Regions from separate parts of the Kroppenstedtia sanguinis genome, predicted to be linked through region 1. Evidence: predicted binding sites of a transcription regulator. Region 1 holds the regulator's gene; each other region holds the start of a gene.
What was found. The regulator Rex, encoded in region 1, represses fermentation and respiration genes when NADH is low (regulators of the CRP and FNR family bind a similar motif). The targets are predictions, from matches to a motif close to TTGTGAAATATTTCACAA.

Region 1 (5,520 bases):
TCTTGACCGCTTTTTCAATCCCGCGCCGAATCACCATCGGGTTGGCGCCAGCGGCGACGTTCTTCAGACCTTCACTGATCATCGCTTGGGCTAATACCGTCGCAGTGGTGGTCCCGTCTCCAGCCACATCGTTGGTCTTAGTGGCCACTTCCTTCACCAATTGCGCACCCATGTTTTCAAACTTGTCATCCAGTTCGATTTCCTTGGCAATGGTGACGCCGTCGTTGGTGATCAACGGAGAACCAAATTTTTTCTCCAGCACCACATTGCGTCCCTTAGGCCCAAGCGTCACCTTGACGGCGTCAGCCAGGGCATCCACACCGCGCAGCAGAGAGCGGCGGGATTCTTCACTGAACTTGATCTCTTTCGCCATTGTTCCTTCTCCCTCCTATGTAGGGGTTTTTATTCGACGGGGTGGAAAGATCAGTCGAGAACAGCCAGAATATCGTTTTCACGCAGAATGAGGTATTCCGTGTCTCCCACTTTCACTTCCGTACCCGCATATTTGGAGAAGATCACCCGGTTCCCCTCTTTGACTTCGAGGTCGACTTTCTGTCCATTTTCATAGCGGCCAGAGCCCACAGCAACCACTTTGCCCTCCTGAGGCTTCTCCTTGGCCGTCTCCGGCAGAACAATGCCGCTAGCCGTTTTCTCTTCTTGTTCGATAGCTTGCAGAACGACTCGATCCCCCAAAGGTTTGATCACGTCTGTACACCCTCCTTTATGGGTGAAATGTTTTTCTGTTAGCACTCATCAGGCCTGAGTGCTAACACCAATTACATAATATCTCCACTGACTTCGTTTTGCAAGACCTCCTCTAAAAAAAATTATTCACTGCAGTAGCAGTAGCTGAAGGAAGTCCCTGCCCGGATCCATCGCCGATTCCGACTTGGATCAGGGATCATGCCATCCCCCAAGGAAGTGGAGAGGGAATCTTGTCATCGGGCAGAGGCAAGACGGAAGCCACACCAGGATGAATATGGCCCCTCAGCACCCTCTTCCCAGATTCTACCCTGGGTAGGATGTCATCCCTTTCTCAGATTGTTGTGCCTGTGGTACTTCCTCTATCTCAGATTGTTGTGCCTGTGGTGCATAAAAGCTTTGCACCCATAGGGCACAAGTCTCGCCAGGGTCGCTTCCGCTCCCTGGTCTCGCTATGGCAGCACACGACTCCCTGACGACTATTTTCTGCTTAATCAACAGTCTCAGACCTGAATCAAGATTTTTGCAGTTTCACTGACAAGAAAAGGAGAAGAGGGCTTCCCCCCTTCCCACATTTTTCTTACCATCCGTCATCCAGATCTTCTTTTTCCTGTTCTCTCCATTTACGCTCCCACTCTTCATCTTCCATCTCGATCTGTTTGTAGACCCGTGCCGACAGCCAGATACTCACCTCATAAAGAAGAATGAGCGGAATACTTACTAAGATGTTGCTGACAAAATCCGGCGGCGTCAACAAGGCAGCCAACACCACCATGAGCAGATACGCAAAGCGACGCCCTTTCCGCAAAAGATTCGGATTCAACACCCGGATTCTCGTCAAGAACAGAATGATCACCGGCATTTCAAACAAAACGGCTATCGGAAACACGATCCGGAACATAAAGCGAAAAAACTCATACATTCCGTAGGTTTCCGTCGCCCCCAATGAAGATGTCAACTTGAACATAAAGTTGAGGAGGAAAGGAAAGATCCAGCAATAACCGAAAAGGAGTCCCAGGATAAAAAGAAAGGCGGCAAACGGAATGTAACGCAAGGTCGCCCGTTGTTCCCGAGATGTCAATCCCGGCCGGACAAAGGACCAGGCTTGGTACAATGCGATCGGAAGTGTGAAGGTGACCCCCACTACAAAGGCGAACTGCATATAGATGGCCAGGGCTTCCCCCGGAGAAAAGATATGCAACTGCAGGGTTTCTTTGAGGGACCCCTGAAGCAAATCCTCTTTCATAAATTGGATCATCGGTTGGGCAAACAGGAAGCCCACGATCAACATGATGATAAAAGTGGCCAAAGTGACCAGAATCCTGTTGCGAAGTTCACCTAGATGTTCGGTCCAATGCTTCTCTCCACCACTCATGGTTGTCCCTTCCCTCTCCCTTTTCCACCCGCCTGTCAGTCTTGTCCACTTGTAGGCTCATCCTCTTCGGAAGGGATGTCCTCTTCCGGGGGAAAATTTTTCAGAAAGTAGATCAATGTCTGTAGTTCAACGGTCAGATCGATATGATGTAACCGAACATTCCGCGGCACCGTCAGCCGGGATGGCGTGAAATTAAGGATACCCCGAATCCCGCTTGCCACAATCCGATCGGTGGTGACCTGAGCCTCAGCCGCCGGAACCGTCAAAATCGCCACTTCCACATTGTGCAACTCTTTCATTTCGGAAAAACGATCCATAGAGAATACAGGGATTCCCTCCACCGCGGTTCCCACTTTACTCGGGTCCGTATCAAACCCCGCCACAATCTTGGTGTTGTGACTCCGGTAAAAATTATATCCCAGCAATGCAGTGCCCAAATGACCCACTCCCACCAGTACCACATGGGTCACTTCATCTTGGCGCAGAAACTCTCGCAAAAATTGCAGTAAATAGTTGACATTGTATCCATATCCTTTTTTACCTAGTTCACCCAGGTAAGAAAAATCCCGGCGAATGGTGGCGGGGTCAATCTGCAAAGCATCGCTCAGCTGCGACGAGGAGACGCGTTGCTTTCCGATGATGTGCAGTTTCTCCAGGTAGCGGTAATAAAGGGGTAACCGCTTGGCCGTCACCTGGGGAATTTTCATATCTGACATATTATGCCTCCGAAATATCCGTCGGGCTTTTACAGACGTTCTCTTAGTACATCAGGTCAACATGAATGCAACCCGCCGTAACCCAACTGGACAATATCCTCCCGCTTCACCTTTTCCCCTGCGAGGATCCGAGGCAAAAAGAGATCGAAGGAGGTGTACTCATCATGAATCACACAACCGGGGAGTCCCAAGACCGGAATCTCCCGATAATAGGCGATCATCAACATGGATCCAGGCAACATCGGAGTGCCATAGCTGACCACCTCTGCGCCGATCGCCGCAATCGCACCAGGGGTCCGGTCATCAGGGTCGACGGACATGCCTCCGGTCACCAGGACCAGATCGGCTCCCCGATCCACAAAGGCGCAAATTTGGGATTGGATCAACTCCTTGTCGTCGCCGGCCAATGTCTGTCCCATCACAGTGGAACCGAAGGATTGAAGCTTTTCCTGAACCACCGGGCCAAACCGATCCTGGATGCGCCCATGGTAGATTTCACTGCCTGTGGTAACCACTCCCACCTTCAAGCGCCGGAAGGGGAGCACCTCCAGCACCGGCCTGTCCCCCTCTGCAGCGATTCGCTCCACCTGTTCGATCCGATCCTCAGGGTAAACCAAGGGAATCACCCTCGATGCAGCCACAACTTCTCCCTTTTGAACCGGTATATCCGTTTTTAGAGTGGATAAAACCGCCTGTTCCACCTCATTGATCCCATGAACCCGGGCGGCGTCCACTTTTAAAAGTCCATCCCGATTGGAACTCAACTGAACTTTACCTTCCGCTGGCGCACTCAGAGTCAGCTGGGGTCCACCGACAGCTTGGGCAATCCGACGGGCGGCATCATTCTCGTGAAGTTCCCCTTTTGCCAATTCCATCACATAGATATGTTCCTTGCCAATCGACAAAAGCGCCTCAAAGTCCGCTTCCCGAATCACGTGTCCTTTTCGAAAACGGGGTCCCTTAAACTGTCCTGGGATCACTTGGGTCAGGTCATGTGCCAGCACCCTCCCCACCGCCTCTGTCACATGCACTTCCCGCAAGGAGCTTTTCACTTTTCGTCTCCCCTTCCGCTATGGGGGATGGATTCCCTTCTCATGAGACAGACAAAAGGGCAACACCGGTCTCGCGTTAGATAGCTACCTTCATCTAGAAGCGTTATGATTTACATTGATCTTGCACAACGCTTCTAGAGCTTCAGCCCATCTGGCTCATCGTCCCCTGCGTGTAAAGGCCAATCTCGTCATCCCCCACCTTGCTCGTCTGCAATTTCCACATCCTGTTCGGTAAATCCACACCCTTGTCCGTGTCTATATTTTATCAACCTTACGCGGTTTTGTGTATGAATTCACTAGATCTTAATCCTTTTCACTTCGAACCCCATCTAAACCCTTCGGCTATGGGACCCAACCCGGGGAGGATAGCTGAATCACCTAGCAAAATGCGCCTTCTGTCGTATTGTGTCAGGGACGTTTCCGGAATAAACTGAACATGTCCATCCGCGGACTCATCCATACTATTATTCCCTTATCCTCTATTCAACAGCCCGCAATTTGTGGGCTGTTTCATTTTTATGCAAAGGAAGATTCCCTTGTCTCAGATCTATCGTGAACAACAAAGAGCACTTTTTTTAACAAAAAAAATCCTGGAGGGAAGAGAACTTCGGGATCAAGCCATGGCGGCTGGCCATCGGCAAAGCGCCGAAGTCTGGACTGCCGACCTCACGTTTTGGGAGCTAGAGCTCCGTCGCTTGCAGGAAAAGTTAGGATTGCTGGCCTGCTTCGTAAAGGAAGAATAGATTTTGCCCATTGTTGAACGACCTGCCACCCCTAAACACTTCCCGTGGCCAAGGAAGTGTTTATTTTTTGCTGTAAATTCCAAACCTACGAGGATACTCATCCAACCTGGGATCGTAGCAAGTGACCATGTCCTCATTTGATTCCTGTACCATCGACTGGCTCCAAGGAGGAGTGGTCTCACCCGGGGGTGCCGTATCTTTAGGCATCCGAATGCCAAACCGCTTCCGTATTTCAGATTCAACCTCCTCTGTCAATTTCATCCCCAAACGAAGACTTTTTAAAAACCATTTTTGTACTTGCCCATTGATTAATTGCTGCGCATCCTCCTGTCTGTGGCAGGCCAGGAGTTGGAGAACTCTTGCTTCCAGTTCTCGATGTTCTTCTAGCATTTTTTGCTCCAACTTTTCGATTTTCCCCGTGACCGGATGTAAGAAGTACTCTGGATGTTCGCTCGTAAAATACAGCAATCGTTTAAATTCACGTGTTGCATATCTTGTGGCCTCTTGAGGTGCATAATCTGCACTTAGATATTCCGAATCCGAATACTTTGTCATATACCGATGTTGAACAAATTCCGGGGGAACCGCCAGCGGGTCCGTCGCGATAGGAACCGGAACATATGGGGTGGTCACCGCTGCGGTAACGGCAATCCAGAGAGTCTGTAACTGGCGATGTACGTGGGGACGAATATGAGCTTCCTGCCCATAACCGGAATGATCATTGGACCAGCGGGGATCACGTACCAGTGCCAGCATATCTTTCAGACGAACTGGAATCAGTGTAGCCAGCTCTTGTTCACGTTCCGGGGGTACGCGCATGGCTGTAAAGGGATCTTCTTCTTGACTGACGCCTTCTCCGGGAAACGGGGTTCCGTAGACTTTTTGTAGATTCAAATAATCGGGGTGATCCCGTTGTGGATCCCACCAACCTT
Region 2 (5,520 bases), on a different contig from region 1:
AGATATGTACCAGGACCTGTACAGTCAGCGGAAGGATTCGATTCAGCATGTTCAGCGGGGGCCCCGGGGGTACCTGTCCCATAGTGTTTCAATTCAGGAGGGCACCTGGCTGTCACAAATCGCCGGAGAGGACCGGATCCGGGTCAACAGTTATCATCACCAAGCGGTCCGGCGTCTTCCTGAAGGATATATTCCATCGGCGATTGCTCCAGACGGAGTGATTGAGGCCTTTGAGGGAGACGGTCCCACCTGGGTCATGGGAGTGCAATGGCATCCGGAAAACCTGTTTCGCACCGACAGGGTTTCCCGACGTTTGTTTCATACTTTGGTGGATCATGCCCGCAATAAAACAACTGCACGGTAAACCGTGCAGTTGTTTTTCATTTTTCTCCACGGACGTAGCGAGCGTTGAAGAGAAACAGACGCATCAGCAAGATGAGAGAGGGCACCAGGAGGAACAGACCAGCGATAAAGGAGATCACCAGCGCCCAGCCCATCTGCGGTTGGGTCAAGCCGGACTGCAGAGTGATATAAGGATACAACAGATAGGGTAAATGGGAAGCGCCGTACCCGAAAAAGGCGAAGGCGAACTGTAGCATCACCAGAATAAATGCCCAACCAGGGGCTTTTCGCCACCAAGTGAGATAGACTGCCCCCAGAAAGCAGGCGAAGGAGAGCAAAAACATCCAGGCCAAGTCCACCATGTTTTGAAAATGAACCAGGTTGTGACGGGATAAGGCCAGGAATACCCAGAGACTGGCCAGGATCGTCGGTCCGCTCCAAAAGAGGGAGTACTTTCGCAGCAGTTCGTATGCTTTTTCATCTTTCGCTTTGCGGGCGTAAAAGACGAGAAAACTGGCACTGATGTATAGCACACTGACCAAGGCGAGGAAAACCACCGCCCAGGAGTAAGGACTGGTGAATAACGCCTGAGGAAGGAATTCCACATAACCTGCGGCGGTTTCCCGGATAAATCCACCTTCGGAGATCGTCAAGACCGTGGATAGAGCAGCAGGGATAAACAAGCCCGTCATTCCATAGAGGAACAGGTAGATGCGACTTTTTCGCGCGCCATAATTGGCAAAGGCGTAAAAAGACCCCCGGATGGTCAACAGCAGAAGAGCTATACCCCCGGGAATCAACAGAGCCGTCCCGAAGTAGTAGGCCGTATCCGGGAAAAATCCGACAATCCCCACAAAGAAAAAGACCAAGAACACATTGGTCACTTCCCAAACTGGAGAGAGATAGCGATCAATCACCTGGCTGATGACATGTTCCTGCCGTGTCAATAGGCTGTAATAGGAGAAAAAACCGGCACCAAAATCGATGGAGGCTACGATCAGATATCCATACAGAAAGGTCCAGAGAACCGTGATGCCGATCCATTCCAAACTCACGGAGATCCCTCCTTTCTCACAAGATGATCCGGCGCTGTTCCAGTTCTTTTTCCGGTTGGTGATGTCGGAACAAGCGAATCAAGACGGTGCAGGCGATGGTTCCGAGTGCAACGTACACCAGGGAAAACACGCCTAGGATCCATCCGACATCATTGGACGTGGTAGCGGCCTGATCGACGCGCATCATCCCTCGGATGATCCAAGGTTGACGTCCCACCTCGGCGTAGATCCAACCCAATTCGATGGCCAGGAAAGAGAGGGGAGCACCCACTACGATTCCCCAGAGAATCCACCTGTTCCAGAGGTTTTTCTTTCTCCACCAAGCGAACAGGAACAGGGCGGAGATCAGGATCAGATAGATTCCAATCCCCACCATTCCGTCAAACAGGTAGTGAAGATAAAGTGGTGGACGCTCATCCGGTGGAAACTCATTCAGCCCGATAATTTCCCCATCAGGGGAACCTTTCCCAAGGATACTGAGTGCGAAGGGAATCTGAATCGCCCCTTTGACCTCATGGTTTTCAGTAAGATATCCTCCCAGGATAAGGGGAGCCTCCCGCTGGGTTTCAAAATGCCACTCCGCTGCGGCTAGTTTTTCCGGTACATGCTCGGCAAGGAATTTTCCCGAGAGATCCCCGGCAACCGCAGTGCCCAGGGCAAGGATCAGACCGGCGATCATGGTCATTTTCAACGCTTTTTTATAGTAGATATGGTTCCTTCCCTTCAGTAGGAACCAAGCTGCAATTCCACCGAGCAGGAAGGCGCAGGTTACATAGGCAGAGGAGAGAACATGAGCCACTTTGCTTGGGGTGGCCGGATTGAACATAGCTTCCAGGGGACGGAGATCGACCAATTTTCCCTGTTGGATTGAAAATCCTGCCGGCGTGTTCATAAATGCATTGACCGTCGTGATAAAAACCGCCGACAGCGATGAACCAATGATAATCGGAATCGAGGTCAGCCAATGAAGAACCGGTTTGAGTCGATCCCAGGTATAGAGATAAATACCGAGGAAAATCGCTTCAAAGAAAAAAGCGAAGGTCTCCAGGAACAAGGGCAGACTGATCAGATTGCCTGCCAGTTGCATAAAGCGGGGCCACAAAAGACTGAGCATCAATCCGATACATGTTCCGGTCACTACCCCGACAGCGACCGTGATCACAAATCCCCGCGTCCAACGCCGGGCCAGCAAGATATAATGGGAATCCTTCTTCCAAATTCCCCAGCCTTCCGCCAGGGAGATAAAAATCGGCACGCCGACGCCGATCGTAGCCCAAATTATATGGAAAGCGAGAGTTTCAGCAGTCAGGATTCGGCTTAAAACCGTAGGTTCCATTCGAATTCGCCTCCCGTTCCAGGGGTTGTCTCCATAACTGGTTCTCTCTTTTCACATCGTCTCAGAATGACCCAACAGGCTCCAGATTTGCGGATTTTCCCCTTTAGGGTAGCATACCCGAATGTACATGGGAATTTGTTCGCAAAACGGTCTTTTCGCCAATCCCTCACAAATCGGATGAAAAATTGCCTTATAGTTGCCATAAAATCATCGCCCCATGGAGTAGCGGATGATTCCCTTACAATGGCAGGAATTCTAGCTCCGGGGAATGTGAAACACCATTCCGACCGGTCGGGCCCCGGCATAGAAAACTACGCTTATGAAAAATCGGAAAGAAGATGTATGGAGATTTTTTAATGGATCGGATACGCTGAGTTTATGATGTGGATCCTTATTTATCTGTTGGTAATCAATGGGGTGGCCTTTGCATGGATGGGGTCGGATAAAGCCCGGGCCAAGAAAGGCAGGTGGCGAATCCCGGAACGACGTTTGTTTATGAGCGGATTTTTGGGCGGTGGACTCGGCCTTTGGGTGGGAATGAAAACATTTCGACATAAGACCATGCACTCTACTTTTCGCTACGGTGTTCCCTTGCTCATCCTTTGGAATGGGATCGCCGGGATTGTTCTCGTCGGCTTATTTGGATAATTGTTTGAAGTTCCCAGTGTGTTGCCTCTTCCCCCTGACAAAGACTAGAGACGGGGGGTGAGAGCTTGAAGACGATTGGATTTTGGCTTTCTGTACTCTTGTTTATCTGCGGATGTGTGCCGGGAGAAGTGTCCCAGAAACCGGCTTCGAAACCAAAGGAAGAGGCCCCAGGTCATGCAGATGTGAAAGCCCGAAATCAGACCAAATCGCTTTTCATCGTGAAGTATGAAGGGAAAGAGTGGAGATTGGATCTCAGTCAAGCGGGATTTGATGGGATCGATCCCACCACCTTGGACCGGGATGCCTTCCACCATTGGTTTTCACAAGTGGAAAAAGAGATTAACCGTGAACCGAAATCCGCCTACTTCCGGGACCGGCAATTGGTGCCGCACCAAAATGGCCGCAAAGTGGATCGGGCGGAGGTGAACCATTGGCTGGACGGGATTCACCATTATCTTAACCGCCCTTTGACAGTTCCCGTACAGATCTGGAGCCCGCCCATCACCACGGAAACCTTGAAAAGGATCAAGGAGAAGCACCTAGCTTCTTACTCCACGGTATATAATCCGCATAATGCGAATCGATCTCAGAATATCTTACTGTCTGTGCGGGCGATCGACCATCAGGTGGTCAATGTCGGAGAAGTGTTTTCCTTTAACCGGACAGTGGGGATTCGTTCCGGCTCCCGAGGATACCGCCCAGCTAAGATCATCGTCCGGGGAGAGTATACGGAAGGAGTGGGTGGTGGGATCTGTCAAACTTCGTCCACGTTATTTAACAGCGTGGAGAGAGCGGGCTTGCATGTGGTACAGCGAGTAAGCCACAGCAAGCAGGTGACTTATGTGCCGGCGGGCCGGGATGCGACAGTTTCATGGGGCGGACCTGATTTTCAGTTTCAAAATCAGCTGAACAGACCGATTCTGATTCAAGCAACCGCTCGAAATGGTCGTCTCACGGTGGATATTTATGGGTCCTCCGCAATCCGCCACCATCCAAAAGCGACACGGGAGGCGCCCAAGACGATGCCCAAGACAGAAAAAGTACCTACACCCAGTGAAAAACTTCCCTTAGATGAAAATGTGAAGAAGTTTCAAAGAGAGCCGTTGCCGCCTGACCAGATCTCCGGAGATCCGGAGCCGACGGATGCCGGCGGGAGAGTGGAATAAATCCGCTCTCCTCTTTCATGTCCATGGGGCAGATCCGGAAAGTGAAGTCATAAGATAGATGGAGGCTTTGTTTGAATCATTTAACAAATTGGACACATTTTGAAATTTCCTGATTTGTGGACATTTCCTGGTACTCTGTTATAATATAACCGTCTTTTTACCAGTAGGAAGGAGGTATTGAATGAAGAAATCCCTGATCATTTCTCTCGGGGTTGCCGCTGTCCTGCTGTTGTCCGGTACGTTCGTCGGTTATGCGATGATGAACAAAGAGATCACCGTCACCTTCAGTGACCAGGATAAAAAAATCAAAACCGACGTCCTCAGTGGAACATTGGCGGAGGCTTTGGCCGATGAAGGTTATGATCCCGCCAAACTCAAAAAGCAATATAAGCCTGATCACCCCTGGGATCAGCCGATCGAAAAGGATTCCAAAGTTCACCTGACCTGTAATTGTAAGGTCTCTCTGAAGGTGGGTGGGAAAGACCCGGTCAAGACCCGAACGTTGCAACCCACTGTCGGAGATTTTCTCAAGGAACAAAAAGTGAAAACGGAAAAAAGCGATCAAATGAATGCCGCATTGGATCAAAAAATTAACAATGATATGATGATTGTGATCGACAAAATCGAAAAACAGGTCAAGAAAAAGGTAGAAACGACGGATTATCCAGTCAAAAAAGAAAAGGATCCTGATTTGCCCAAGGGTGAAAAAAAGGTGACCCAAAAAGGGGAAAAGGGAAAAGTCATCTATGAAGTGACCGCCTTGTATAAAAATGGAAAGGCCATGGTGACGGATCAGAAGAAAGTGGATGAGGTTAAACCTGTGGCTGAGATTGTGAAGGTGGGCTCCGGCGAAGAGACTAAGGAGGAAGAAAAGGAAGACACGGATCTGGCTTCTTCCTCTTCTGGGTCCCGAATTGCCGGTCTAAAATACAAAAAAAGCCTCTCCATGCAGGCCACGGGATACACTCACACC
Region 3 (5,520 bases), on a different contig from region 1:
ACTCACCACCACTTTGAGGACTGCGTAGGTGGGAACTGCCAGTAGCAAGCCGAGGAAGCCTCCCAAGCTACCCGCCACCAGCAGTAACAGGATGATCGTCAGAGGATGAATTTTGAGGCTCCTGCCCATCACCTGAGGCGAGATGAAGTTACTGTCTAGTTGCTGAACCACTACAATTACGATGAGCACTTTCAAGGCCATCCAGGGGGAGCCGATGATCCCTACAATTAGGGCGGGAATGGCGCCCATCAGGGGCCCGATGAAGGGGATCACATTGGTTAACGTGGTGACCAGAGCCAAAATCAGAGAATAGTCCAAGCCGATGATTAGATAACCGATATAGGTCAGAATCCCGACGCAGAGACTGACCAATACCTGTCCCTGGATAAAGGAACTGATCGCCTGATCCATATCATCCAGAATCCGTTTCCCCCCCGCTCGCTGGGTGGAGGGAAGCAAGCGGAGTACTTGTTTCGGAGCTTTTTCCCCATCTTTTAGCAAGTAGAAGAGGATGAAGGGCACCGTCACAAAAACGACGATGATGTTGGTCAGGACTCCGATGAAATTGGCAATGTTGGCGAAGATCACAGATGCGCTGCTGCTCAGATAGTCTGTGATATCTTGAGTCATACTTTCCAGATTTTGCTGTTCGAAATATTGGCCTAGATAGGGATTCTGTTTCAATTTGACCAAGTTGTTTCCCAATTTTTCAATGAGATCATCTGTGTTCGCCACCAGTCTGGTGACCTGCTCCTGCAGAGGGGATCCGATCAGGAAGACTGCTAAGATCATCAATCCGACGAACAGCAGGTAGATGAGGAGGATGGAATAAATCCGAGCCACTCCTCGCTTTTCAAAAAATCGGACTACGGGTCGGAACAGGTAATATAGCACACCGGCAAGCAGAAAAGGAAAAAAAAGTGTTTGTACCAGTACGACCAGCGGCGTAAAGATAAAGCTGATCTTCGTTCCGACAAAGATGATCAAAAAAGCCAACAAGATTCCGTATCCAATTTGAAAAGGTTTCGTTTGCGGCATGATGGCACGCCTCCTTTCAAAAAATCTCAGGGCTGTTGATTAACTATAAAGTGGATGATGGGAACGAAATGGCCCTTTCGCTCTTCCTATTGCCCCCAACGTTAAATATGGCTTGAGGGGACGGGGATGGTGGAACGGCTACGATCTCTTGCAAAGAGCGCAAAGGCTCTACACCCTCCCACCCTCCCGACCTTAGTTCCTTCCTAAAATATGGCTAATCAACACGTCTGAAAAAATCTATATATCCATCTTATCCAAATTACAGGATAGACCGTACAAAAAAACCCGTAAACCAGGCGGGCTTACGAGGCTTTTTTGTACGACGGAGTGAGTTATTCCACCTTTTCCCAATCATCTAGGATCGGTTTGAGAGGACATTCAGGCTTGGAATGATCCCCGTCTCCCTGTTCTGGATCTTCATCGGGCTCTTCCGGATCCTCACCGGGTTGGTCCGGATTTTCACCAGGTTGTTCTGGATTTTCACCGGGTTGTTCTGGATCTTCACCGGGGGATTCTGGATCCGGCTTTTCATTGTCAGGAGGGTTTCCCTCCTCGGGGGGATTGGGTTGGGGCTTGTTATCGGTCGGGTCCTTTGGTTTGTCTCCGTCACTGGGCTTTGAATCGTCCGGAACAGGCTTTTCCTTTCCAGGGTGGGTGACCGGAGTCGTCCCGGATTTCCCTGAGTTTTCCTGTTTTGCCGAACGGCTCATTTGCTGTTGAGTTGTCGTGTGAGTTCGGACGGTCTCAGAATGGCTTCTTTCCAACGAATCCAGTTTGGACTGGTTGTCGTTTTCCTGGGTTTCCTCCTTGTTACGATCGGAGTCTTCCACTTGGGAGAGCCGGATCCGTTTCTTAGTGGTCTGATCATCAGACACCGTTGATCCGACAGCTTTTTTTCCCCAGAGGCTCCAAGGATGTCCCTGAGGTGCCTGCGCTACCGGCACATATCCGGAAATCATCAAGGTTCCAACAAAGCTGAATAAAGCTACTTTACGAAATTTACGGGTCCGATAGAAGTTGACGGGCACTTTTAGTTCCCCTCCCTCCGTCAAAAGCTTACGTCGTTTTCCGCATCCATCCTAAGTGTAACAAAAACCGAAAGGGTTGTCTTGGCGAAAGTGAGATATTTCCCGATTTTTGATGGTAAAAGAGTTCATGAAGAGGATCAGGGGAGGCGGGAGCGGAGGTCAGAAACCGCCTTCTTTAATCTTTCGGTCAGGAGGTGGATTTCTTCTTCTGTAGTCTGGGGTCCCCAGGTGATTCGCAGACTTTGGTAGGCTGCTTCGTCGGATTGCCCCATGGCTTTCAAGACGTGGGAAGGTGCTTGTTTTCCGGAACTGCAGGCGGATCCACTGGATACCGCCACATTCCACCGGTTCAATTCTAAAAGCACGGCCTGTCCCTCCAATCGATCAAAGGAGATATTCAGATTGTTGGGGAGACGGTGAAGGGGATGCCCGTTTAAACGAGTGTCGCCTATCTCATTACAGATTCGCTTCCATAGCAGATCCCGTAATCGGGCCATAGTTTCCCGAGTCTGGTTTACTTCGGAGGCCGCCAGTCGGCAGGCGGATCCCAGTCCAACAATTCCAGGCACATTCAAGGTACCGGGACGAAGTCCCCGCTCTTGGCCCCCTCCGAACAGGATTGGATCCACCCGTACCCCCTTGCGTAAAAACAGAACCCCCGTTCCCTTGGGTCCTCCCACTTTATGGCCGCTGAGGCTAAACAGATCGACACCCCATTCCCGCACATTGACAGGAATTTTCCCAAAGAACTGTATGGCGTCAGTGTGAAACAGGATGCCTCGCTCCTTTGACAGAGAGGCAGCTTCGCGGATCGGCTGCAAGGTTCCCACCTCATTGTTGGCGGCCATGACTGAGATAAGAATGGTTGTGGGAGTGATGGCTCTTTCCAGATCCCTGATCCGAATACCTCCCCACTCGTCTACGGGCAAAAATGTGACGGAGAATCCTTCACGTTCCAGTTGGCGGCAGGTTTCCAACACAGAGGGATGTTCGACTTGGGTAGTGATGATATGATTCCCCCGTTGTCGATGTTTACGGGCTGCTCCCAGGATGGCCATATTGTTGGCTTCACTTCCTCCACCTGTAAACAGGATTTCCCGCGGGGAGCTGCCGATGGATTGAGCCACCTGAAGCCGGGCTTCCTCAGTTAATTCAAATGCTTGTTGTCCCGGATCGTGAAGACTTCCGGGATTGGCGAATGTCTCCATCATGGCACGGACCATGGATTCTTGCACTTCTTTTCGCAAGGGGGTGGTGGCCCCATGGTCAAGATATAATGATTTCATTTTTGTCAGCCTCCTGTGATGGGCCGATGGTATGGTTCGTGAGAATTTGGCGTGGGTTTCGGTTATAGATAACGAGAACCGAGAGGGCGGGGATTCATTATTGTGAAATAATGATCAAAAAAGCTTGACAAATCCCCTCTTCCTGAGAGAATAGAGATGACTTTTTGTTGAAATATTTGTGAATATAATCACAAGATGGTATCGATTTTGCAGTGTTCAGTGGGTGGGACTCATGGTGAGAAGGTGCGCCAGAGGGTCAGTGTGGAGAGATGTGAGCACCGACATGATCATTATTTCACAATCTTTTTATTGTGGGGTGTGAGCAAAGGTGGGCAGAGGTGAACCTTCGCATCGAAGTTTTCTGTCACCCGCTATATAGGGAGCGAGATGAAATCATCTGTGGAGGGGATGACAGTTGAACCGGTTACAACTGAGACCGCTGGTAAGTGAAGCATTGAATGAAGATATCGGAGCAGGGGATTGGACCACGGAATCCCTGGTGACGGTGGGGCAGAGAACCACAGGAATCTTCCTGGCAAAGGGAAACGGGGTGGTGGCGGGATTGCCGGTAGTGGAAGAAGTTTTTCGCCAATTGGACCCAAACATGCGGTTGATCTGCGAGGTGGCAGAGGGGGAGCGAGTTTCTCCCGGTGCCGTCTTGGCCCGGATAGTAGGAACCACCCAGGCTCTGCTCACCGGGGAACGGGTGGCACTCAATTTTTTGCAACGTCTGTCCGGGATCGCCACGGTCACTCGTCAGGTGGTGGATGTGCTGGAAGGATTGGACTGTCAGGTATTGGATACCCGAAAAACCACACCGGGGCTGAGGATGCTGGAGAAGTATGCGGTCCGGTCTGGGGGTGGGATCAATCATCGATTAGGGCTCAGTCACGGAGTGATGATCAAAGATAACCATATCGCCGTGGTTGGCAGTATGCGGAAAGCAGTGGAGCAGGTCCGCTCTCGGGTGGGCCACATGGTTCAAGTGGAGGTGGAGGCAGACACTCTAGAACAGGTAGCGGAAGCAGCCGATCTCGATGTGGATGGGATCCTGTTGGACAATATGGCCCCGGAGTGCCTGCGGGAGGCTGTATCCATCGTGGGTGGTCGTCGGGTCTGGACGGAAGCATCGGGTAACATCACCCCTGAAACTGCTCGTGAAGTGGCCAAGACCGGTGTGGATTTCATCTCTTTGGGATGGTTGACTCATTCGGTTCAAGCCTTGGATATCAGTCTGGAGATTCAAGAGAAGGAGAGATGATCGATATGGAACGGTTAAGGGCGAACTTATCTGTTCTTCCAGAAAGTTACCGCCACTTGTCCAATAGGGAAATGGATGAGCGGATTCAGCAGGCCAAGGATACACTGGGCCGAGATTTGGTGATGATGGGGCATCATTATCAGCGGGACGAGGTGTTTCGCTTCGCCGATTTCACTGGGGACTCCCTGGAGTTGGCCCGAATTGCTGAAAGGCAGAGCCGAGCCAGCTATATCGTGTTTTGTGGCGTTCATTTCATGGCTGAAACGGCAGATATCCTGACCAAGGAGGAGCAGATCGTGATCCTCCCTGACCGAAGAGCCGGTTGTTCTATGGCGGATATGGCTACCATCGATGAGCTTGAAGAGGCTTGGGAAGTGATGCAGCAAGAACTGGGGGATACGATCCTGCCTGTGACCTATGTTAATTCCTCCGCTGACATCAAGGCTTTTGTCGGTCGTCATGGTGGGGTGACCTGTACTTCTTCCAACGCAGCAGGGGTGTTGAAATGGGCCTTTTCTCAAAAGAAGAGAATCCTGTTCCTTCCGGATCAGCACCTGGGACGGAACACTTCCCATGCCATGGGAATCCCCTTGCAACAGATGGCCGTCTGGGATCCGATCTATGGACAGTGGGAGGAAGTGAAGGGACCGATGGAGGAGCTTCGTGTTCTGTTGTGGAAGGGATTTTGCTCGGTTCATACCAAATTTACTGTGGATCAGATTCGCCAAATGCGGGAGCAGGATCAGGAAACCCGAGTGATTGTCCATCCCGAGTGTACCTTTGATGTGGTTCAGGCCGCTGATGAAAAGGGATCTACCAGCTACATTATTCACCGGATTCAACAGGCTGCTCCCGGAAGCAAATGGGCTGTAGGTACCGAGGTGAATCTAGTGCAACGACTCGCCCA
Region 4 (5,520 bases), on a different contig from region 1:
AGATCCAGTCTCCCCAAGACTGCAACCCATACTACATAGACCACCGCCGCCGTCACCACAGGAAAAATGGTTCGCACATAAACATCCTGCAAATGCTCAACATCGTCAGCAAGGGTGCCGAGAACCTCACCGGTACGATAACGGGAGCGGATCAACAATGCCTGAGGTTCCAATATGCGATAGAGGCGAGTACGCATTCGGGATAGGATCCGCAAGACCAGATCATGTCCCACCAGCCGTTCCACATAGTGAACGGCAGCTCGTCCAATTCCGAAGGCCCGCACGAGGACAACCGGTACATACACCATCAAAATATTTTCCGGACGCAGCGAGGCTTTGGATATGAGGATACCCGATGTAAACGTGAGTGCACAGGCACACCCGGCAGTTAATAAACTTAAAAAAATCACCAGTACAAATCGCCAACGATGGGTCCAGAGATCATGGCCAATCCATTCTTTTCCCATCATCCGATCCCTTCCCTTTGTGCAGTTAACAGCCGATAGTACACGCCCTTACGGACAACAAGTTCCTGATGGGTTCCGATTTCGGCCACCTTTCCCTTGTCCAGGACAATAATCCGATCCATATGCGGCATCCAGTGCAGGCGGTGGGTGGCAAACAAGACGAGTCTGTTTTCAAACAGGCGGAGCATGGTTTCTTTCAACTCATACTCGGTTTCAATATCCAGATGAGCAGTCGGTTCATCCAGCAACAGAACTGGACGTGCACTTAGAAATGCGCGGGCCAGTGCTACGCGTTGTTCCTGGCCGCCGCTCAACTGACGGCCGCCATTACCGATCCGTTCATCCAACCCCTTTGGTAGACGCTCAACCCATCTGGATAAACCAGTAGCCGAAATGGCTCGTTCCACATCTTCGACAGTGGCATCCGGTTTGTAAAAACGAATGTTTTCCAACAGCGAGACATTAAATAGATACGGATGCTGCGGTATATAGGTTGTTTCTTTCCTCCATACGTCACCGGCGAGTGACGGCAATGCCATCCCGTCCAGCATGATTTCCCCGGAAGAAGGATTCCGAAATCCCGCCAACACGTCAATCAAGGTGGATTTGCCCGCACCACTTTCTCCAATGATTCCGATTTTACCTTGTCCCCGGATTTCTACAGATACATCCTCCAGGGAAGGGGGACCCTCTTTCTCATAATGGACGCCGATCGATACTAGTTTCAGTATGCTTTGATCCGTCCAGGCAAAGGAATCGGTCCATTCAGACAGCTCTGCTTCCCCTTCCTGCCGGTGAATGATGGACTGAATCGATGTCCCTGCTTCTTTGCCGTTTAACGTCGCATGAAAATCGGCTCCCAGCATCTGTACGGGCAAAAAATACTCCGGTGCCAGGATCAGAAGGGTCAGCGCCGGCAGAAGCAATAGATCCCCGTCGATAAGGAGCAACCCCAGATGGACAGCCACTGAAGCTACCGATAACATCGAGAAAAATTCAAGGGCAAAGGAAGACAAAAAAGCAACACGTAGCGTTCGCAGCGTCGCTGCGCGGTATTCATTACTTACTTCGGCGATCGTTTGACTGTGCTGGCGGCTACGACCGAGAAATTTCAGTGTCTCTAAGCCACGAAGAGAATCGACAAAATGGTTTGACAGTACCCGAAAGGACTGCAACTGTTTTTCTGTCTGTTTGCGTGCCGCCATGCCAATCAGAATGAGAAAACTGATCAGAATCGGCATCGTCACCATCAGAATCAATCCCGATACGGTATCCAACGTAAAGACATAAATCAGAATCAGCACCGGGAGGATAGCTATACCGATCATGCGCGGCAAAAACAACTCCAGATAAGTGCGGAACTGGGTGATTCCTTCCAACGCAAGCGTAACCAGATTTCCTGTCCCTTCCGCCTTCGCAAATCGCGGTCCAGATTGGAACAGCTGATCCATGAGCTGCTTTCTCATCTCCGTTCCCGTACGCTCGGCGTAACGATAAGCCAGCCTTTGCTGGAAAAACCCCGCTCCGTAACGAAAAAGGAAAGCCAGCAGGAACCCCCCCATCTTCACCAATTGTTCCTGCAATGGCTCTCCGGAAAACAAGGCTGTGATCATTTCCGCCAGCCACGTTGCTGCGAGGATGATCGATACTCCTTGAACCAGCGTAAGAAGTGTCAACTTCAGGAGCAAAGACTTTATCCCTGGAAACCCCAACAACTCGCGGTCCATCAGTATTCGAGAGGCTCCTTCTCCGTGAGACGTTTTCTGAAGATATAATAGTTCCAGATTTGATAGCCAAGTACAAAGGGCAACAGAGTAAAGGCAACGATCGTCATGACCTTCAGAGAGTAGGCTCCTGAAGAAGCCTGGTAAATGGTCATGTTATAACTAGGATCCAGGGAGCTGATCATTACATTCGGGAACAGAGATACAAACACAGATGCAACTGCCAATGTAATCAAGACACCCATCATTGTAAATGCCCAGCCATCTTTTTTCTTGTTCATAAATGCGCCGGCACATACATATACAGCAATGCCAAGCACCAGAATGACTGTCAGAATTCCGCCATGTGCTTTAAATGCGTCGGTCATGAAGAAGGTCATGGCTCCAAACAGAAGTAGCAATATTGAGAGGGGAAGGAGTAAGCGTTTTGCTAGGTTACGTGCACGATCCCGAAGATCACCCGCTGTTTTGAGCGTTGTGAACATGAGCCCGTGTATCAGACACAACATAGTTACCACAGCTCCGCCCACGACAGTATACAGGTTTACCATGTCAAACAGGCCGGCATTCAGCTCCATGTTTTTGTCAACGGGTAACCCTTTTACCAATCCGGAAAAGACCACACCGAACAAGAACGGCACCAACAGACTGCTAATAAAAATGACGTGATCCCAATTCTTTCTCCATTTTCTACTGTTTACTTTGCTTCTATACTCAAAGGAGACCCCGCGTCCGATCAGAAGAAGCAATACAACGACCAGTGGTACATAGTATCCACTGAACAATGTTGCATACCAGTGAGGAAAGGCGGCAAACATGGCTCCGCCGGCTGTCAACAGCCAGACTTCGTTCGCATCCCAGAAAGGACCGATCGTGTTAATCAATACACGACGTTCACCCTCATTTTTTGCGAGAAATTTCGTAGACATCCCTACACCGAAATCAAATCCCTCCAGGAAGAAGAACCCGACAAACAACACACCGACCAGAATAAACCACAACTCATTAAGAGACAACATGCTGTTCCCTCCGATCAAATGGATCATTTAGTGTAGCCTCCTGCAACACTTCTTGGGGACCCTTTTTGATAACACGGATGAACAGGTAAATCATGATAATCATCAACACCGTGTAAATAGCCAGATACGCAATGAGCGAGAACAGAATCTCCGGCCCGGTTACACTGGGCGATACCGCATCTGCTGTCGTCATCAACCCCTGAACCGTCCACGGTTGACGTCCGACTTCAGTCATAATCCATCCTGAAACATTAGCGATCTGAGGCAGGAAAGTACTCCAGAACATCCCATGCAGGAACCACGGTTTTGCTTGCTCCAATTTATTGCGAGCGGCCAGATAGGTTCCATAAGCAGCCAGTAGAATCATCAGGACTCCGGAAAAAACCATGAGTCGGAAGCTCCAGAATGTCGTCCGTACCGGAGGAACGTAATTCCCCGGGCCGTAAGCTTCTTCATATTGGGCTTGAATTTCCTTAATACCGGGTAGTGAACCAGAAAACTCGCCATAGGACATGTAGCTGAGTGCAAGCGGGATTTTAATTTCTGCAGAATTCTCCTGTTTTTCTGGATCTATGACAGCAAATAGGGTCCAAGGTGCCGGATCTCCACTGGTTTCCCACAGGGCTTCCGTTGCTGCCATTTTCATCGGTTGCGTTTTGACAAGGTATTGAGCTTGCCAGTGACCGACTACCGCCACCATAACCGAGCTAATCAAACCAATGATCACTGCAACCTTGAATGATTTTTTGAAGAAATCAACCTCTTGCTTCCTCAGTAATTTCCAGGCACTGATACCCGTGATCAGGAATCCGGCGGTTGCCAAAGCAGCAAAAATGGCGTGTGGGAATTCCACCAGAACCTGACCGTTGGTGATTAAGGCCAGAAAGTCATTCATTTCGGCACGCCCGTTATTGATGGCATAGCCGACGGGATGTTGCATGAAAGAGTTTGCCGCCAGAATCCAGAATGCGGAAAGGGCTGTTCCGATAGATACCAACCAAATAGCGGCCAAATGAACTTTCTTGGATAATTTGTTCCAACCAAAAATCCAAATACCAATAAACGTTGATTCCATAAAGAACGCCAGCAGTGCTTCGATTGCGAGGGGGGCTCCAAATACGTCCCCGACAAATCTGGAGTAATCAGACCAGTTCATTCCGAATTGGAATTCTTGAATGATCCCGGTCACCACACCAATGGCAAAGTTGATCAGAAACAATTTTCCCCAAAACTTTGCCATCCTTTTGTACTCTTCTTTTCCTTTGACAACATAAATGGTCTCCATCACCGCGATAATAAATGCCAGCCCAATCGACAAGGGAACAAAGAAGAAATGGTACACCGTCGTTGCTGCGAACTGGAGTCGAGCCAAAAGAAGCTCTTCCATACTGCTTCTCCACCTTTCCCCTCCAAAGTTTTAACAGCGTTGAACCAAGCAAAAAAACTTGTCGATCTATTATTATTATTCCACAGGGACCCACTGAAGAGTGTTCAATATATGGCATATTGATTGTGAAAAAACGAACAAAAAAAGAACATCTCCAATTCTTTGGGGTGAATCGGTATGTTCAAACTCTTTTCCCTTTAGCCTGTCGGTGATTAAAAAAGAAACGGAATCCAATTAAAATAATAGAATGTATTCAATCTCATAAATTGGGTTTTGCACCTTTTGCATCCATTGAATCGATGACTTCATATTCCTATAATTTTTCGTGTACCAACTGTCCTCTGCTGAGAGTCTCAGGAGTACAAGGGCTCGTCCTTCCTATGACAGCTGGATTCCTTCTGCAAGTCTTCCTCCAGACTAAGCCACAGAGAGCTTTCTAAGAAAATCCCAAGCTTTCTTCTCCATAATAATATCTGTTCATTGTCACATCATGAACACCGAGGAGGTTGTGCACCATGGGATTTTACGACCGATCGGATCGCACCCGCAAACGTGACTTCCATTTACTTACCGGGCTGGTTTCAGGCTTGGTGGGCGGGATTTTGGCATTGACACTGTTTACCCAAACCCCTCTCTTTTCCCCGAATCCATCCGTTGGATCCCGTGCTGTCGAGGAGAAAGCGGGGCCAGTACAAAAGGTGAGTGTCGATGTAGACAGCAACATCACCGAAGGCGTGAAAAAAGTTCAGCCCGCTGTGGTCGGGATTGTCAACCGCAAAAAAAATGAGGATCCTTTTGGTTTGCAATCTGAAGAACAAGGGACCGGCTCCGGGATCATCTTTGAAAAAAAGGAGGGAAAGGCACGAGTAGTTACTAACCATCACGTGGTTGCTGGATCAGATGAGGTGATCGTGGTGGTACAT

Region 2: a site for Rex is predicted at 2,861-2,878, ahead of JOD24_RS04430 (cytochrome ubiquinol oxidase subunit I). Genes of this name have one in related genera too.
Region 3: a site for Rex is predicted at 3,529-3,546, ahead of nadC (carboxylating nicotinate-nucleotide diphosphorylase). Genes of this name have one in related genera too.
Region 4: a site for Rex is predicted at 4,721-4,738, ahead of JOD24_RS03160 (cytochrome ubiquinol oxidase subunit I). Genes of this name have one in related genera too.

Annotation. Positions count from the first base shown of each region.
Region 1 covers NZ_JBNPXF010000020.1:26,946-32,465, reverse strand. The annotation lists gene groL (chaperonin GroEL) at 1-373, opposite strand, end outside; gene groES (co-chaperone GroES) at 424-705, opposite strand; gene tatC (twin-arginine translocase subunit TatC) at 1,283-2,077, opposite strand; gene JOD24_RS12200 (redox-sensing transcriptional repressor Rex) at 2,113-2,793, opposite strand; gene JOD24_RS12195 (molybdopterin-binding protein) at 2,850-3,845, opposite strand; gene JOD24_RS12190 (hypothetical protein) at 4,382-4,588, shown strand; gene JOD24_RS12185 (C69 family dipeptidase) at 4,649-5,520, opposite strand, start outside.
Region 2 covers NZ_JBNPXF010000005.1:43,194-48,713, forward strand. The annotation lists gene JOD24_RS04420 (gamma-glutamyl-gamma-aminobutyrate hydrolase family protein) at 1-364, shown strand, start outside; gene JOD24_RS04425 (cytochrome d ubiquinol oxidase subunit II) at 381-1,397, opposite strand; gene JOD24_RS04430 (cytochrome ubiquinol oxidase subunit I) at 1,414-2,733, opposite strand; gene JOD24_RS04435 (DUF1294 domain-containing protein) at 3,115-3,381, shown strand; gene JOD24_RS04440 (VanW family protein) at 3,447-4,547, shown strand; gene JOD24_RS04445 (resuscitation-promoting factor) at 4,729-5,520, shown strand, end outside.
Region 3 covers NZ_JBNPXF010000023.1:31,102-36,621, reverse strand. The annotation lists gene JOD24_RS13075 (AI-2E family transporter) at 1-1,038, opposite strand, end outside; gene JOD24_RS13070 (hypothetical protein) at 1,371-2,066, opposite strand; gene JOD24_RS13065 (cysteine desulfurase family protein) at 2,204-3,352, opposite strand; gene nadC (carboxylating nicotinate-nucleotide diphosphorylase) at 3,768-4,613, shown strand; gene nadA (quinolinate synthase NadA) at 4,610-5,520, shown strand, end outside.
Region 4 covers NZ_JBNPXF010000003.1:121,754-127,273, reverse strand. The annotation lists gene cydC (thiol reductant ABC exporter subunit CydC) at 1-470, opposite strand, end outside; gene cydD (thiol reductant ABC exporter subunit CydD) at 467-2,194, opposite strand; gene cydB (cytochrome d ubiquinol oxidase subunit II) at 2,194-3,210, opposite strand; gene JOD24_RS03160 (cytochrome ubiquinol oxidase subunit I) at 3,197-4,597, opposite strand; gene JOD24_RS03155 (S1C family serine protease) at 5,113-5,520, shown strand, end outside.